Regions from separate parts of the Effusibacillus consociatus genome, predicted to be linked through region 3. Evidence: riboswitches for the same ligand, from Rfam matches in the RefSeq annotation. Region 3 holds a riboswitch; each other region holds the start of a gene.
The links. A riboswitch is a leader RNA that binds a small molecule or an ion and turns the genes downstream of it on or off. The one in region 3 is predicted to bind cyclic di-AMP.

Region 1 (3,274 bases), on a different contig from region 3:
CGAACATAGTCTGTAGGATGGGGACGCCTATGAAAGGATGAAACTTGATGATTGTTGGGATTCTGACCGCCAAATTGATTGAACGGGGGACTCTTCGCAATATTACCCGAATGGGAAAAAGACTGCGAATCCCTGTCTATGTGCTGCCGATTGATGGAATCGATTTGGATAATCAAATCTGTGTAGGTTATAAGTGGAACGGTACATGGGAAAAAACTATATGCCCGCTCCCCACCGTAATTTATAATCGGATCCTTGCCAGGCGAGTGGAACAAAGTTTTGAAGTGCAGCAATTGCTGCAAGGGTTTGGAAACCTTGGAATACCCGTTTTTAATCCTGGGTATTTTGACAAAGGAGAGCTCTATAAAATTGTTGGAAGCCACCCGGAAACCTGCCATCTGCTTCCCGAAACCGAAGACTTGCAATCCCCCTTGCATTTGAAACAAATGCTTGAAACGTATGGGCAACTGTATGCAAAACCTGTCCAAAGCTATGCGGGGAAAGGGATTTTGCGGATTGAGCATACTCAGAACGGCGTATTGGTAAACTCTCATGTAAATGGAAGACAATCGATTCAAAATGCGAGTATTGGAAGATTATACGAAAAGCTGTCAGTCAGCCGCAGATATAAAAAATACGTTCTTCAAAGGGGCGTATCCTTAGCAAAGGTAGACGGGCACATGTATGATCTTCGTGCCCTGGTCCAGAAAAATCGCAGGGGGGAATGGTCGGTTACAGGAATTGGCGCCCGCGTAGCTCCGCAATTTGGAATCGTAACACATGTCCCGAATGGGGGAGTCATTCGGGGAGCGGAAGAAGCATTGGTCGCTACCTTTAATGAAAAAGGATTTTACATTCTGGAAGATGTGAAGGAATGCGCACTTAAGCTTGCAAAAGTAATTGAAGAAGAGACACCCGGAATTCTGGGAGAAATGTCTATGGACATTGGTGTAGATGAATGGGGAAGACCGTGGTTTTTTGAGGCAAATGCAAAGCCAGGAAGATTTGATGAACCTGACATTCGGAAATTATCAATCCAACGAATTTTAGAATTTTGTTGGTATTTATCACATAAAAAAATCGTTGACGGGGAACCGGCCATAAGTTCCCGTATAATGCTGAAAGACAAGTTACCATAAGTTATTAAAATGTCTACTATATAGGGAAAGAAAAACCTAGGTTTCCGGAAAACCTAGGTTTTTTAGTGAAGGTATACAATTTTTAAGGCTTTTCAACTTTTCTTTGTGGAGGAAGTACATATTTTTCAGGGATTACTGGATCCTTCGCTTCGTGTCCAGGGATCGTCCGGCCTGGAGTCCACGCTCCTTCCGGAAGCACCCGGCGGGCAGTATAGAAGTGTTCTCCCCACCAGTAATCAAAGTTGTTCACAATACCGATAGCTGTCGGGTTCCCGTCACCACGAGTTCCGATTACGACGGGTTCCCCGTTTAACATCCCCATGAAGATCGCCACATGTCCAATATACTTGCCATTTTCATCTTTTTTCCACCATGTGAGGATATCTCCGGGACGAAGCTTGTCCGCTCCTTGAATCTGCCACTTGCCGTTTACTTTTCGAGCATACACGCCGTCGACCCTTTCACCGACAGAGTTGTATTTTCGTGCAACTTCTGTCATTTTAAAGCCAAAGTCACCGTAAACCAACTTCGTGAATTCGGAGCAGTCGACAATACCATTTCTGCGGTAAGAATCAACTCCATGGCCGTACACCATATATCCGTTTTCCATATACCAGATGGCACGTTCAATCACTTGGTCAGCCAAACTGCCGTCAATGCTCTTGTACTTTTCCCGGTATTGGCGAATTTTCACCAGTTCGTCTCTTTGGTAATCATCCATATACTTGTTGTACTTTTCGATTGCTTCACTTGGTGACATGGTGCCATTATGCGCAGCCGAAACAGGGCTTGCAATCGATGCAGCCATACCGAAGGCAAGCAAAGACAATAAAATCTTTGATTTCACTCCTATCCTCTCCCTTTGAAGCCTGCGAGGTTAGCTGACGGGTTCGGTCAAGGGATAGCCCGACCACAACGTGGTTTCACCCCAAAATGGATCCCCCGCGCTCATTGTGAGCTTCGGCTTAATTTGTTTGATACCCTTAAAAGCCTAACACAGTCGTTTTGGGAGAGTCAGCCCTCAAAGTATGGAATTCCACCTATAACTTGGAAATGGCAGTGTTTATTCCCGCACTTAAAAAACCACCCGAAACAGATCGGGCGGAAATAGCGGGTGTCCTATTCGCGTTGGGCTGCTTCCGGTTCGCTGTCCGGATTCTTGTCATCCAGCTGCCAAGCGTCCCGGTTGCCGAAATAGGCATTGGTCAGTTCTTCCGAGATTTCCACATCCTGATTTCGGCCAGTCATCATTCTTCTGATTCCTTCTAAAACATTGCGGCTTCGCATTCTCCATCACCTTCCTCTAGGCATGGTAAAATTTTTCTCCTATTCGTAGTATTTGATTCAGCGCCCGCACCTATGCTATAATCGGTATACCCCCGTAAAGACGGGGTTTTTTTCTGCGGAAATCACCAGTGTTAGTCAACTATAGATACTATTTGGAGGAAGGGAGTGTCACCATGAGCGATTTGCTGCAATTGGAAGACTTCACCCAACAGCAAGGAGATATGCATCGTCCAACGCCGGTTGAACGTGAAAGTGTGGATTATCGGGCTCTCGCCAAAAATGTAGGACAAATTGGAGAAGGCAAAAAATATCACATTAAGACATACGGATGTCAAATGAACGAGCATGATACGGAAATCATGGCGGGTATGCTTGAAGAAATGGGTTACAAATCAACACCGAATCATGAAGAGGCCGATTTTATCCTATTTAATACTTGTGCGGTTCGAGAGAACGCTGAAGATAAAGTATTTGGTGAAATCGGTCGCCTGAAGCCGCTTAAGAACCGCAATCCGGAATTGATCCTCGGGCTGTGCGGATGCATGGCGCAGGAAAAAGTCGTTCAGGAATTGGTGGCAAAAACGTACCCTTGGGTTGATATCGTGTTTGGAACGCATAATCTCCACCAGTTGCCGGAACTTATGGACAGGGCACGAAATTCGCAAGAAACGATTTTTGAAGTGTGGGAGAAAGCGGGAGACGTTGTCGAAAACCTGCCGAAACTCCGCAAAGAAGGAATCCGTGCCTGGGTGAATATTCAGTATGGTTGCAACAAATTCTGCACGTACTGTATCGTTCCCTATACTCGCGGGCGTGAACGCAGCAGACTCTTGGAAGATGTCGTAGCG
Region 2 (3,274 bases), on a different contig from region 3:
AACGCCCAGTACAAATTGAAGGAAACGCTGGAGCGAATCATCAATGAAGGAAGCGGCGGATTGATTGCGATTATCCTTTAAGAAAACAGTACTGTCTGTGCGAAAAAAGAAGGGCTGGCTTGAGCCTTTCTTTTTTTAATGGAGAGGGAAATACGGAATTTCTATATTTTTCATCCTGTTTATGTATATTTGCATCAAAATTGGATACACAAGTAATACTGCTTAAATAGAGAACCCAGGAGAGGGGGTGTAGGATCATGAATAAAGCAGATCTTGTGAACTCAGTAGCAGAGAAATCCGAACTTACGAAGAAAGATGCGGCACGGGCAGTAGATGCCGTATTTGAAAGCATTATGGAAGCACTGGTGAAGGGTGACAGGGTACAACTGATCGGTTTTGGAAACTTTGAAACCAGGGAGCGTGCAGCTCGTAAGGGCCGCAATCCTCAGACCGGCGAAGAAATCGATATTGCAGCAACGAAGGTGCCTACTTTTAAACCGGGCAAATCACTTCGTGAAGCGATCAAGTAAGAGTTGCTATCAATCAAGGGAGATTGTCGTTCAACAAAAACGTCCGATACTTCGGGCGTCTTTTTGTTTTGGTCAACGTTGTCTTCGGGTAGGACAGCCTAGGATATGGAACGATATGGGAGGAAAGATAGGGATCTGGCTGTTAATTTTCCCTCATCCAATGTGAGTGGGGATCTGGCGATATATTCAGAATTTATCAAGGGTGAGTGATAGTGATAACTATGGTACTATAAAAAAAGCGAATAACGTGAATCACTTTTCATTTGTTTTGCTTATGGATTAAGTAAATACCAAGCCTAATTTCTTTGAAAAAAGGAAGCGGGGGAACCAAGGTTTTTTTGGGGGTTAATCCTGGACTCGAATCCAGGAGGGATGTGGGAAGAACTTCTCTGCCATCCTACCCGTCAGCTAACCTCGTCGGCTAAGCAGGGAAGATCCAAGGGATCTGCTACCGGCAGGTCATGTCTGGATTCGTTCACTTATTCCTCGACTGCCTGGAAATTGTGTTTTAGGTGGACCAATACAGACTTTTTCCTTGGAACTTCGGTTCCGGGAGAAAGTTTGTATTGGTCTTTTTTTTCACAAAAATATCAGTTGAAAGGGGTAGAAATCTCTTGAAAAGAACAGGAATGACAGTACTGCTTACCGGGATTCTGTCAGCGGGGCTGCTGCTCGCAGGCTGCGGCATCTCTGTAAAAACCGGCGGGGGAAATTCATCCGGGGAGTCTGCGCTAGAACGTGCAAAGAAAGAGGGATATGTAACAGTAGGGTTTGCTAACGAAAAGCCGTACGCATATGCGACCCCAGACGGGAAACTGACAGGTGAAGCGGTTGAAGTGGCTCGTGCTGTACTGAAAAATTTGGGAATCAATGAAATGAGACCTGTCCTGACCGAATTTGGTTCGCTGATTCCGGGGCTCAAAGCAAAACGCTTCGATATTATCACAGCAGGGATGTACATTACACCGGAACGCGCAAAGGAGGTCGACTTTGCCAATCCGGAATACAGCATCGGGGAAGCGTTGGCTGTTAAGCAGGGGAACCCGCTCAGTTTGCACAGTTATCAGGACATTGCTTCCAACTCGAAGGCAAAAGTGGGGGTGATGGGAGGAGCAATTGAATTGGAGTACCTGAAAAAATCGGGTGTTCCGGAAGATCGTATCGTGATTGTGTCGGATCAAGCTTCTGCGATTGCAGCTCTGCAAGCGGGTCGTGTTGACGCCATTACAATGACGGGGCCGTCTTTGCAAGCCGTAATGGAATCGGCTAAAGATTCCAATATTGAAAGGGTTATGGATTTCAAACAACCGGTGATAGACGGCAAAAGTGTACGAGGGTATGGAGCTGCCGCTTTTCGAAAAGAAGATGCCGATTTCCGCGAGGCATTTAACCGGGAGCTGGCCAAGTTGAAGGAGTCCGGTGAACTGCTTAAAATTCTTAAGCCATTCGGATTCACTGAACAGGAACTTCCTGGGGATGTAACTGCAGAACAGCTTTCCAAACCATAAAGTTTTACGTTTTGAACGAAAGGAGTGGCATCGATTATTTCAACTTTAGATCTGCTGCCGCCTCTTCTGGAAGGAGCTGCCGTAACAATTCAGATTACCGGTCTATCAGCCGGCGTCGCACTCGTTTTGGCTTTTGTTGCGGGATTCGGTCGGCTTTCAAAGTATTCGCCAGTCCGGATCATAACGGCTTTTTATGTTGAAGTTTTTCGCGGTACTTCTCTGCTCGTCCAGTTGTTTTGGCTATTCTTTGCATTACCGATGCTCGGGATCGAGTTGTCGCCTATGGCGGCTGGCGTAGTGGCATTGGCCCTGAATTATGGAGCCTACGGGTCAGAAGTGGTTCGCAGTTCCATCCTTGCAGTGCCAAAGGGGCAGACCGAGGGGGCAATTGCGTTGAATATGACACCAGTGCAACGAATGAGACGTATTATTCTTCCGCAAGCGTTTATGATAATGCTGCCTGCTTTCGGCAATCTGTTGATAGAGCTGCTTAAAGGCACGTCCCTCGTCTCATTGATTACACTTACCGACCTGACTTTTAAAGGGATGATGCTTCGGACCTTTGATATTTCAAGAACGCCCGAGATCTTTGCTTGCATGCTTGGAATCTACTTTGTGCTGGCATATTCCCTGACACTGGCAGTCCGTTGGATTGAACGGAAAGTCACCGCAGGGAGGGTGTAAACCATGTGGAATTGGGATTTTGCTCTGTCGATTTTGCCGAAATTGTTTGATGTGATTGGAATCACGATTTCCGCCACACTGCTGGGGTTCGTTATGGCTGCAATTTTGGGATTGCTGTTCGCTTTTGGGCGGAGGTCAAGATTTAAGGCACTTTCCTTGGCTACAGCTGGAATAGTGGAGTTTATACGCAGCACTCCCCTGTTGATTCAATTGTATTTTTTGTACTTTGCACTCCCGTTTTACGGAATCGAGTTATCTGCATTCACAATTGGTGTGTTGGGCTTGGGCGTTCATTACAGCACGTATTTGTCCGAAGTCTACCGGGCGGGAATCAACGATGTTCCCCGCGGGCAGTGGGAGGCGGCTACGGCACTCAATTTCTCGAAGATTCAAACTTGGATGAGAATTGTCCTTCCGCAGGCGATTCGTCCCGTCACTCCCATGCTTGGGAATTATCTGATTGTCATGTTTAAAGAAACTCCTTTACTTTCCACAATCACCGTGGTGGAACTGATGCAAACCGCAAAAATCATTGGTTCGCAATCGTTCCGT
Region 3 (3,274 bases):
CACCACTTTTCACAGCGCTTTTGGAACATGCAAAAAGGGATCCGATCCAATTCCACATTCCGGGTCACAAGAAAGGCACCGGGATGGCGAGCGAATTCCGTGATTTTGTCGGATCTAACGCACTTTCGATTGATTTGATCAATATCGCGCCGCTTGACGATCTCCATAGTCCGAAGGGAATTATTCGGGACGCTCAGGAGCTTGCTGCAAAAGCATTTGGCGCTGACTATACATTTTTTACCGTGCAAGGGACAACCGGTGCGATCATCACGATGATTATGTCCGTGGTCGGACCGGGAGACAAAATTCTTGTGCCTCGCAACGTCCATAAATCAGTTTCGGCTGCTATTATTCTGTCCGGAGCGGAACCGGTATTCATGCATCCGGAACTGGATCCGAACTTCGGGATAGCGCATGGGGTTTCTTATGATACGGTTCGCCGAACTCTTGATGAACACCCTGACGCAAAGGGGGTATTGCTCATTAACCCCACTTATTTCGGCATTTCCTGCGACTTGAAATCGATTGTCGAATTGGCTCACGATCGGGGAGTGCCTGTAGTGGTCGACGAGGCGCACGGAGTGCATATTCATTTTCACGAAAAACTGCCTCTCTCCGCTATGCAGGCCGGGGCGGACATGGCGGCAACCTCCGTTCACAAGCTGGGTGGCTCCATGACACAAAGTTCGGTTTTGAATGTAAAAGAAGGTCTGGTCAATCCGGATCATGTCCAATCGATCTTGTCCATGCTGACGACTACGTCCACTTCGTATTTGCTGTTGGCTTCGCTTGATACGGCACGCAAAAACCTGGCGATTCACGGACACGAAATGTTGGAGGAAGCCATTTCCCTTGCTGAATATGCAAGGGATGAGATTAACAAGATGGAAGGACTTTATTGTTTTGGGAGAGAGATCCTGCACAATTCTTCGATTTATGATATGGATCCTCTGAAGCTGACGATTTCAGTCAAAGACCTGGGAATCAGCGGACACGATGTGGAACGTGTGCTGCGGGAAGAATTCAACATTGAAGTGGAACTGTCCGACCTGTATAACATCCTGTGCATCGTCACGGTCGGGGATACAAAAGAAACAGTTGATGCCCTCTTAAAAGCGCTGCGCAGAATTGCGGAACGTCATGTGTACCAAGCGGGCAAACAGATTGTTCAAGTTCACCTTCCGGAGATCCCGAAACTGGCAATGTCCCCGCGTGAAGCTTTTTATTCCGAGACGGAAGTGGTACCATTCGATGAGGCGGTCGGAAGAACGTTTGCCGAATTGGTAATGGTCTACCCGCCGGGGATTCCGATTCTTTTGCCCGGTGAAATCGTCACAAAAGAGAATATTGACTACATTCGGGAACACATCAAAGCGGGCCTGCCGGTTCAAGGACCGGATGACCCCGACATCGAGTTGGTGAAAGTCGTCAAAGTATAACGTGTAACAAGTCGTCTAACGTCCGGAGGGAATTTCCGGACGTTTTTTTCCAACAATCCACTAATGACTCTTTTCATGAACCCTAGTAGAATAGACGGGAATTTGGCAAGCCGAATCGCATCCGGTTTTTGGTAAAAAAAGCATGCGTACGGAGGAACCGGTTAAATGGGGTGAATCGCGATCAGCGGGGAATAAGTTCCCTGGATTCGCGCGGGAACCTTCTCCCGAACCCGTCAGCTAACTTCGGAGGCTTGGAAGGAGTGTCGAAATTGAATATGAAATTTCCTTGGAAAAAGGGATCACTGGGTGCCCTTATCGTATCTGCATTGCTCGTGAGCGGTTTCACGGTGAATGGAGCCTGGAACAGTCAAGCCCAACCCGCTGAATCAAGTGCTGCCAAAGCCGAGGCCGACAACCGGCAACCAACAACGGAATCACAGCAAGCGGTGCAACAAACAGACAATGGTGAGCCTGCAGAGAACTCGGGTCAGCAGCCGACGCAAGTCGCTCCGGTTCTGGCGAGCCGCAGCGGAATGTCCGAACCGAAAGCGTCCGTTCCACCCAAACAAACCTCTTCCACCGGATCCGGGTCTTTAACAATGAAAGCCACCGCTTATGGTCCAGCCAACATTAACTGGAAATATGGTGGCAAGACTTATACGGGGACGACTGTAAGACAAGGAGTAATCGCAGTGGATCCAAAAGTGATTCCACTGGGAACACGAGTATGGGTTTCAGGCTACCAGCATCCGAATCTTCCGGCCAATGGTTTCATGGCTGTCGCTGAAGACATTGGCGGGGCGGTTCGCGGAAATCGAATTGATATTTATATCAATGCAGATGCACAAAGCCTGAAGAATTTTGGAGTTCAAAACGTTCAAGTGCGGATTCTCGGGAAATAACTCGAATCCGGATATTGGGGTCTGCCCATGCAGGCCTTTTTTTATTGCCTCCGAAAAGCAGTGAATGAAATATTTTCCACAGGCAAGGGTATTCTAACTGGATAAAAGGTGCGTCCGAGGTGATTAGCAGATGCCGATCCGAGTCATGCATGTCGTTCGACCGGCTGATGGAGGCATGCGGGAGCATGTAAAACAACTTATCTGGGGGATGCCGCACGATCAGATTGAGCCGATCGTAGCATGCCCCGAAGAGTCTGCGTTATTTTGCCAATTGCCTTCGCGGGTTCACAAGATCGCTTTGGAAGTGAAAGACGGTGTAAAACCCTGGGAGGACATGCGATCTGTCATCGCTCTTCGGCAGCAGCTTGAAAGACATCCAATTGACATCCTTCATATGCATGGAGCAAAATCGGCCCTGATCGGGAGAACGGCAGCCGCATTGGCAAAGCGAAAGCCTCGCCTGATCTGCACGGTGCATAATTTTATCCAACCCGCAAATCGTATTCTGCGATCGACATTCGTTACGATCGAAAGAAAGCTCTCAAGCCAGACAGATCGTTACATCGCTGTTTCTAATGCATTGGCTGAGCAATTGCAGCAGCAGATTGTTCGGCGTACGGATAAAATCTCTATCGTATACAATGGTCTGGCGCCCACAAAACAGCGGATCAGCCGAACGGAAGCCCGAAACTTGATGAAAGTCCCGCAGAATGTCGCTGTGATCGGTACGATTGCTCGTCTTATCCCGGAAAAAGGGGTTGCGGATCTTCTGCTTGCTTTTCGGATGCTAACCAATCTCGGGCACGAGGCCTATCTCGTAATTATCGGTGATGGCCCGCAGAAAGAGGAGTTACAGGAGCTTTGTTCCGATCTTGCAGCCCGGATTCGCTGGTTGGGATCTGTAGAGGAAGCTTCTCAATTGATCCCGGGATT

Region 1: linked by a shared signal. The riboswitch ahead of ACFO8Q_RS03115 (NlpC/P60 family protein) and the one ahead of ACFO8Q_RS01665 (3D domain-containing protein) in region 3 are both predicted to bind cyclic di-AMP.
Region 2: linked by a shared signal. The riboswitch ahead of ehuB (ectoine/hydroxyectoine ABC transporter substrate-binding protein EhuB) and the one ahead of ACFO8Q_RS01665 (3D domain-containing protein) in region 3 are both predicted to bind cyclic di-AMP.

The regions. Positions count from the first base shown of each region.
Region 1 is NZ_JBHSHC010000016.1:38,657-41,930, forward strand. Features, by position in the region: gene ACFO8Q_RS03105 (putative amidoligase domain-containing protein) at 1-9, shown strand, start outside; gene ACFO8Q_RS03110 (YheC/YheD family endospore coat-associated protein) at 48-1,139, shown strand; gene ACFO8Q_RS03115 (NlpC/P60 family protein) at 1,222-1,986, opposite strand; cyclic di-AMP (ydaO/yuaA leader) riboswitch at 1,991-2,115, opposite strand; gene ACFO8Q_RS03120 (hypothetical protein) at 2,259-2,426, opposite strand; gene miaB (tRNA (N6-isopentenyl adenosine(37)-C2)-methylthiotransferase MiaB) at 2,600-3,274, shown strand, end outside.
Region 2 is NZ_JBHSHC010000112.1:238,119-241,392, forward strand. Features, by position in the region: gene spoIVA (stage IV sporulation protein A) at 1-81, shown strand, start outside; gene ACFO8Q_RS16170 (HU family DNA-binding protein) at 258-530, shown strand; cyclic di-AMP (ydaO/yuaA leader) riboswitch at 814-968, shown strand; gene ehuB (ectoine/hydroxyectoine ABC transporter substrate-binding protein EhuB) at 1,160-2,038, shown strand; gene ehuC (ectoine/hydroxyectoine ABC transporter permease subunit EhuC) at 2,063-2,722, shown strand; gene ehuD (ectoine/hydroxyectoine ABC transporter permease subunit EhuD) at 2,726-3,274, shown strand, end outside.
Region 3 is NZ_JBHSHC010000013.1:15,258-18,531, forward strand. Features, by position in the region: gene ACFO8Q_RS01660 (aminotransferase class I/II-fold pyridoxal phosphate-dependent enzyme) at 1-1,439, shown strand, start outside; cyclic di-AMP (ydaO/yuaA leader) riboswitch at 1,538-1,707, shown strand; gene ACFO8Q_RS01665 (3D domain-containing protein) at 1,715-2,341, shown strand; gene ACFO8Q_RS01670 (glycosyltransferase) at 2,472-3,274, shown strand, end outside.